Regions from separate parts of the Dactylosporangium thailandense genome, predicted to be linked through region 2. Evidence: riboswitches for the same ligand, from Rfam matches in the RefSeq annotation. Region 2 holds a riboswitch; the other holds the start of a gene.
The links. A riboswitch is a leader RNA that binds a small molecule or an ion and turns the genes downstream of it on or off. The one in region 2 is predicted to bind glycine.
Positions count from the first base shown of each region.

Region 1: another riboswitch for glycine. It lies ahead of gcvP (aminomethyl-transferring glycine dehydrogenase); the one in region 2 lies ahead of AC6JBM_RS01145 (L-serine ammonia-lyase).

Region 1 covers NZ_AP029195.1:1,476,672-1,480,071, reverse strand. The annotation lists gene gcvP (aminomethyl-transferring glycine dehydrogenase) at 1-1,592, opposite strand, end outside; glycine riboswitch at 1,672-1,766, opposite strand; partial or broken gene AC6JBM_RS06345 (nucleotidyltransferase domain-containing protein) at 1,800-2,453, shown strand; gene AC6JBM_RS06340 (nucleotidyltransferase domain-containing protein) at 2,514-3,248, shown strand; gene AC6JBM_RS06335 (methyltransferase domain-containing protein) at 3,245-3,400, shown strand, end outside.
Region 2 covers NZ_AP029195.1:276,183-279,582, reverse strand. The annotation lists gene AC6JBM_RS01145 (L-serine ammonia-lyase) at 1-1,258, opposite strand, end outside; glycine riboswitch at 1,250-1,351, opposite strand; glycine riboswitch at 1,356-1,446, opposite strand; gene AC6JBM_RS01140 (AbfB domain-containing protein) at 1,480-2,649, opposite strand; gene AC6JBM_RS01135 (LLM class flavin-dependent oxidoreductase) at 2,842-3,400, shown strand, end outside.

The DNA of each region.
Region 1 (3,400 bases), 1.2 Mb from region 2:
AGGCGGCGGTACCCCTGGGTCTGCGCGTCGGGCGCGAACGGGTGGACGTTCGCGAACTCGGGCCAGGTGATCGGCTCCATCTCGGTGGTCGCGTTGAGCTTCATGGTGCAGGAGCCCAGCGGGATCATGCCGCGGTCGAGCGCGTAGTCCTTGTCGGAGAGCCGGCGCAGGTACCGCAGCATCGCCGTCTCGGATCGATGACTGCTGAACACCGGGTGCGTGAGGTAGTCCGACGCGCGGCGCAGCTGCGCCGGGACCGTGTCGGCCGTGTCGAGCCCGGTGACGTCGGCGTGGGCGAGGCCGAAGGCGGCGAGCACGTCGCGCAGGTGCCCGAACGTCGTGGTCTCGTCGCAGGCGATGCCGACCCGGTCGGCGTCGACGCGGCGCAGGTTGATCCCGCGCTCCGCGGCGGCCTCGACGATCTCGCCGGCCCGCCCTGGTACGACCGCCGTCACCGTGTCGAAGAAGGCCCGGTGCTCGACGGTGACCCCGCCCGCGCTGAGCCCGGCGGCGAGGCGCACGGCCATGTCGTGGGTCCGCGCGGCGATCTCCCGCAGCCCGTCGGGGCCGTGGTAGACCGCGTACATGCTCGCGACGACGGCGAGCAGCACCTGCGCGGTGCAGATGTTGCTGGTCGCCTTCTCGCGGCGGATGTGCTGCTCGCGGGTCTGCAGCGCGAGGCGGTAGGCGGGGGCGCCGCCAGCGTCCTTGGACACGCCGACGAGCCGGCCGGGCAGGGTGCGCTCGAGGCCCTGGCGGACCGCGATGTATCCGGCGTGCGGGCCGCCGAAGCCCATCGGCACGCCGAAGCGCTGGGCGCTGCCGACGGCGACGTCGGCCCCGATCGCGCCGGGCTCGCGCAGCACGCACAGGGCGAGCAGGTCGGCGGCGACGGTGGCGATCGCGCCCCGCTCATGGGCCAGGGCGATGAGGGCCTCGTGGTCGCGCACGGCCCCGGAGGCGCCCGGATACTGCAGGTGCACCCCGAAGAACGCCTCGGGCAGCTCCTCGACGGCGAGGTCGAGGACGCGCACCTCGATGCCGAGCGGTTCGGCGCGGGTCCGGATGACGGCGAGGGTCTGCGGGAGCACGTCGGCGTCGACGACGTACACCTCGGACTTCACCTTCGACGAGCGCCGGGCGAGGGTCATCGCCTCCGCGGCCGCGGTCGCCTCGTCCAGCAGCGACGCCCCGGAGACCGGCAGCCCGGTGAGGTCGGCGACGACGGTCTGGAAGTTCAGCAGCGCCTCGAGCCGGCCCTGGGAGATCTCCGGCTGGTACGGCGTGTAGGCCGTGTACCACGACGGGTCCTCGAGCACGTTGCGCAGGATCACCGGCGGGGTGTGGGTGCCGTGGTACCCGAGGCCGATCATCGACACCAGGGTCCGGTTCGCCGCGGCGAGGGCACGCAGCTCGGCCAGCACCTCGGCCTCGGACGCGGCGAGCGGCAGGTCCAGCGGCTTGTGCCAGCGGATCGAGCCGGGGATCGCGGCGGTCATGAGGTCCTCGACCGTCTCGTACCCGACGGTCTTGAGCATCCGGGCCTGTTCGTCGGCGCTCGGGCCGATGTGCCGCGCGGCAAAACTGGTCATGGGCCACAACTCTCTGGGCGGATCGCGGGACAGGGGCGAACGTGCGCTCCTCCCCCTCTGTCGCAGACTCCAGAGGTGCCAACCCGCCGCGGTCCTTTTGCCTGAGAGGTTCCGGGGAGGATTTGCCCCTTCGGCGTCGCTGCTCTGCACAGCGATCTCTCCCGCGCGGGTATTGCCGGCAGGACTACCCTACCAACAGTGCAGGACTTGACCATCGTGGCGAAGCACACGATCTACTCCGCGGTCGTCGGCTCCCGCGCCTACGGGCTGGACGGCCCGGACTCCGACACCGACCGCCGGGGCGTGTTCCAGACGCCGAGCGACGCCTTCTGGTCGCTGGACAAGCCGCCCACCCACGTCGAGGGGCCGCTGCCGGAGCAGTTCTCGTGGGAGGTCGAGCGGGCCTGCACCCTGGCCCTCGCGGCGAACCCGACGGTGTGGGAGTGCCTGTCGGCGCCGCTGGTCGAGCACGTCACGGACGCCGGCCGCGCGCTGCTGGAGCTGCGCCCGGCGTTCCTGTCCCGCCGCGCCGCCCGCACCTACGGCGACTACGCCCGCGACCAGCTCGGCAAGCTCACCTCGGTGCGCGCCCGCACGGGCGAGGTCCGCTGGAAGCAGGCGATGCACATGGCCCGCCTGCTGCGCGCCGGCGCCCACGTCCTGCGCACCGGCGAGGTTCTGGTGGACGTGACCCCCTGGCGCGACGAGCTCCTGGCGATCCGCCGTGGCGAGCTGAGCTGGGAGGACTTCCAGTCCCTGGCCGGCGCCCTGACCGCCGGCCTGGCCGCCGCCGAGTCGGCGTCGAAGCTCCGGGAGGAGCCCGATCGGGCCGCGGTGGAGCGCTTCCTGTTCGCCCTGCGAACCACGGCACCTGTACCGCCCGTGCGAGCGACCACCGCCCAGCCCCCGGCCCCGGAGGGCATCCCGGCCTGGGCCGGTGCGGTGGCCGACGAGCACCCGTACCCCCTCGCCTTCGCCACGGTCAGCGGCGCCCACCTCTACGGCTTCGCCTCCGTCGACTCGGACCTGGACCTGCGCGCCTGCCACCTCCTGCCCCTGGACGAGGTGGTGGGCCTGGACACCGGCCCGGACACGGTGGAGGTGGGCGGCGAGCGCGAGGGCATGGAGCTGGACATCGTCAGCCAGGAGCTGGCGAAGTTCGTCCGCCTCCTCCTGCGCCCGAACGGGTACGTCCTGGAGCAGCTGCTCTCCCCGCTGGTGGTGCGCACCGGCCCCCTGCACGACGAGCTCAAGGCCCTGGCCCCGCACTGCCTGACCCCGGAGCACGCCCGGCACTACCTGGGCTTCGCCTCGGGCCAGTGGCTGCTGCACGCGAAGACCGGCGAGCTGAAGCCCGCCCTCTACACCCTGCGGGTGCTGCACACCGGCATCCACCTGATGCGCACCGGCGAGATCGAGTCGGACCTGCGCGTGCTCAACACCCTCCCCTACGTCCCGGACCTGATCGAGGCCAAGAAGGCCGGCGAACACCGCGCCCTGCCCCCGTCGCTGGTCGCACCGGAGGTCCTGGCCGCGGACGTGGCACGGCTGACGGCGGAGCTGGAGTCGGCGCGGGACACCTCACGGCTGCCCGCGACCCCGTCGGCCGCCCCGGCGCTGAACGACCTGCTGATCCGCACCCGGCTGTCCCGATGACCGAGCCGTTGCACGGGCCTTCGCACGAGCCCGTGAACGAGCCTCCGCACGGGCCGCCGGGCCGGGCCGGGACCATCGCCGCCTTCCACGCCGGGCTCGGGCTGGACGGCCCCACGTGGCGGGCGGCCGGCTGGGGCAGCGAGGACCTGCAG
Region 2 (3,400 bases):
GGGCCGCGTTGACCGCCTTGACGCTCGCGATCGCGTTGCGCTCGATGCACGGGATCTGCACCAGGCCGCCGACCGGGTCGCAGGTCAGGCCGAGGTTGTGCTCGAGGCCGATCTCGGCCGCGTTCTCGACCTGGCCGGGCGCGCCCCCGAGGGCCTCGCAGAGCCCGGCGGCGGCCATCGCGCAGGCGGAGCCGACCTCGCCCTGGCACCCGACCTCGGCCCCGGAGATGGACGCGTTGCCCTTGATGATGATCCCGACGGCCGCGGCGGCGAGCAGGAACCGGACCACGCCGTCGTCGTCGGCGCCCGGGACGAAGCGGCCGCTTTTCGGAAATACCGCGTAGTGCAGGACGGCCGGGATGATGCCGGCCGCGCCGTTGGTGGGGGCGGTGACGACCCGCCCGCCGGACGCGTTCTCCTCGTTGACGGCCAGCGCGTAGAGGTTGAGCCAGTCCATGACGTGCAGCGGATCAGATATATCCGATTTTTCGCATAGATCCCTGTAGAGCCGTGGCGCTCGCCGACGCACCTTGAGCCCGCCCGGCAACACGCCGTCCGGACGCGTGCATCCGCTGCGCACACACTCCTGCATGACCGCCCAGATGTGGAGCAGCCCGGCGCGGACCTCGGCCTCCGAGCGCCAGGACAGCTCGTTGGCCAGCATCACGTCGGAGATCGAGCGGCCCTCGCAGTGCGCGAGCAGCTCGGCGCCGGTGGTGAACGGGAACTTGACCGGCACGTCGGCCTCGGCGACGGCGCCGTCCGGGCCGACCACGAAGCCGCCGCCGACGGAGAAGTAGGTGCGGGTGAGCAGCTCCTCGCCGGCCTCGGTCCAGGCCGTGAAGCGCATGCCGTTCGGGTGCTCGGGGAGGCTGCGGCGGCGGTGCAGCACCAGGTCGGCGTCGGCGCTGAAGGGGATGTCGTGCTCGCCCAGCAGCGCGATCCGCCCGTCGGACGCCACCTCGGTCCCGGTGTCCACGGTCGCCGGGTCCTCGCCCCGCAGGCCCAGGACGACCGCCCGGGCCGAGCCGTGGCCGTGGCCGGTCGCGCCGAGGGAGCCGAAGAGCTCGGCCTTGACGCGACCGGTGCGCGGCAGGAGCCCGGCCTCGGCCAGGCGGACGGCGAAGCGGCGGGCGGCGCGCATCGGCCCGACCGTGTGCGAGGAGGACGGGCCGATGCCGATGGAGTACAGGTCGAACGCGCTGAGCGTCACGGGAGGCTCCCTGTTGTCGAGGGTCGAGCCTCCCCGCTCTGTCATCGAATGCCTGAGAGCTTCACCGGCACGGCCGCCCGTAGGGTGGCCGGCGGTTTGCACCGTGGGCGCGGGACGCGGCGTCCCGGCTTTCCAGAGTCGCCTTCCCGCGGCGGTACGTGGGCCTGAGAGATTCCCGGGGAGGAGTTGCTCCTTCGGCGCCCCGTTTCCAGGGACTCTCCCGTCGCGGGTCGAGCAGCGCGTATGCGGTTGTCGGGCCGACCGTACTACGGGGCCCACGGCGCGGCAACGGCCCACGTGATGTCGGGAACCAGGCTGCCGGCGGTGTCCCGGGCCGCGGTGCCGCCGGGCGTGGCCAGCCACAGCTCCGCGTTGATGTGGCGCAGGTAGGAGCCGGGGAAGTTCCAGGACGCCAGCCGCACCCCGCCGGGGGCCGTCTTCGCGCACCAGGTCGCGTCCGCGCGGGTCAGGGCCGTGCCGTCGTCGGCGCTGATCTTCACGCGGCCGTTCTGGTGGCGCAGGTAGTAGCCCGGGTAGTTGCGCGACTGGAGGGAGTAGCACCCGCCCGCGAGGCCGGGCACCACGCGCCAGGTGGCGTCCTGCTTGAGCAGCTGGTCGCTGGAGGAGGACACGTTCTCGGTGTACCCGAGGCCGTTCATGTGGCGGACGTACCGCGTCGTGCAGCACGCCGTCGTGGCCCGCAGCGAGATGGAGGAGCCGGACGGCAGCGTGGTCGCGGCCCCGTCGTCGCCGGCCGAGCCGGGCACGGCGGCCAGGGCCGAGGCCCAGCGCACGGCCATCTTGTCGTAGCCGGCGCGGGTCGGGTGCACCCCGTCGGCGAGGTCGCCGGTGCCCAGCGCGGCGTGCATGTCGACGAAGTGGACCTTGGCGCCCTTGCCGGCCACGATGCCGGGGATGGTGGCGTTGAACGCGTTCGCGGCCGACTCCCGCCCGGCGTCGGCCAGCGGGATGATCGAGGCGACGAAGACGTCGGCGCCGGGCGCGGCCGCGCGCACGTGGTCGACGAGCGCGGACAGGCGCGCGGGCGCGTTGCCGAGGTCGTAGTTCTGCACCACGTCGTTGGTGCCCAGGTGGATGAGCACGCTGCGGGGCGCGGTGGACGACACCCAGGCGCTCGCGTTCGCGTCCACCTGGTCGATGCGCCAGCCGGGGTGGCCCTCGTGGTCGTGGTCGGGCAGGTCGGCGGGGCCGTTGAACTGGGAGCCCACGAAGTCGACGGGGTGGCCGGCGCCGGCCAGGGCGCGCCACAGGTTGATGCGGTAGCCGCCGGGCACGTTGAAGCCGTCGGTGATCGAGTCGCCGAGGGGCAGGATGCGCACCCCGCCGTTGGACTCGGCGTGGGCGGCGGAGGGCGCGGCGAGGAGCGCGGCGACGGTGGCGGCCGTCGCGGCTAGGGCGGTGAGCAGTCGACGCATGAGCCTGAAGGTATGTGTCGGTTTCATTGTTGTACATGTTTGGATTTTGTGGGTCTGGTACAGTCGGCCTTGGAACTCCGCATTCCGCGCCCCAGAGATACGTCGCAGAACGGGCGCGGGACCCCGCCGCAGTCGCGGGGAGGAGGTGGCGACAGCACTGTCCGCTGCCCACCTTGCTTCTGGGAGTACCACATGGAAATCGGTCTCGGCCTGCCCGTCAGCGACCCCGCGCGCCTGCCCGAGTGGGGCCGCCGCGCCGAGGCGGCCGGCTTCGCCACCGTCGCCCTGCTGGACCGGCTCGCCTACGACAACCCCGAGCCGCTCGTCGCGCTGGCCGCCCTGGCCGGCGCCACCACCCGCATCCGGCTGCAGACCGAGGTGCTGCTCGCCCCGCTGCGCGGCACCGCGCTGCTGGCCAAGCAGGCCGCGACCCTGGACCGCATGTCGGGCGGGCGCCTCACGCTCGGCGTCGGCATCGGCGGCCGCGACGACGACCACGCCGCCGCGGGCGTCCCCCTCGACCGCCGCGGCGCGATCATGGACCGGATGCTGACGGACCTGGCGGCCATCTGGTCCGGATCGCCGTACCCGCTCGCGCCGATCGGCCCCTCCCCCGTCACGCCGGGCGGCCCGCCGCTGCTCATCGGCGGGTTCGCGCCGCCCGCGCTGGCCCGGGTCGCCCGCTACGGCGCCGGGTTCCTGTGTGCCGCGCCGCTGCAGTGGGCCGGCGGCCTCGTGCGCACCGTGCGGG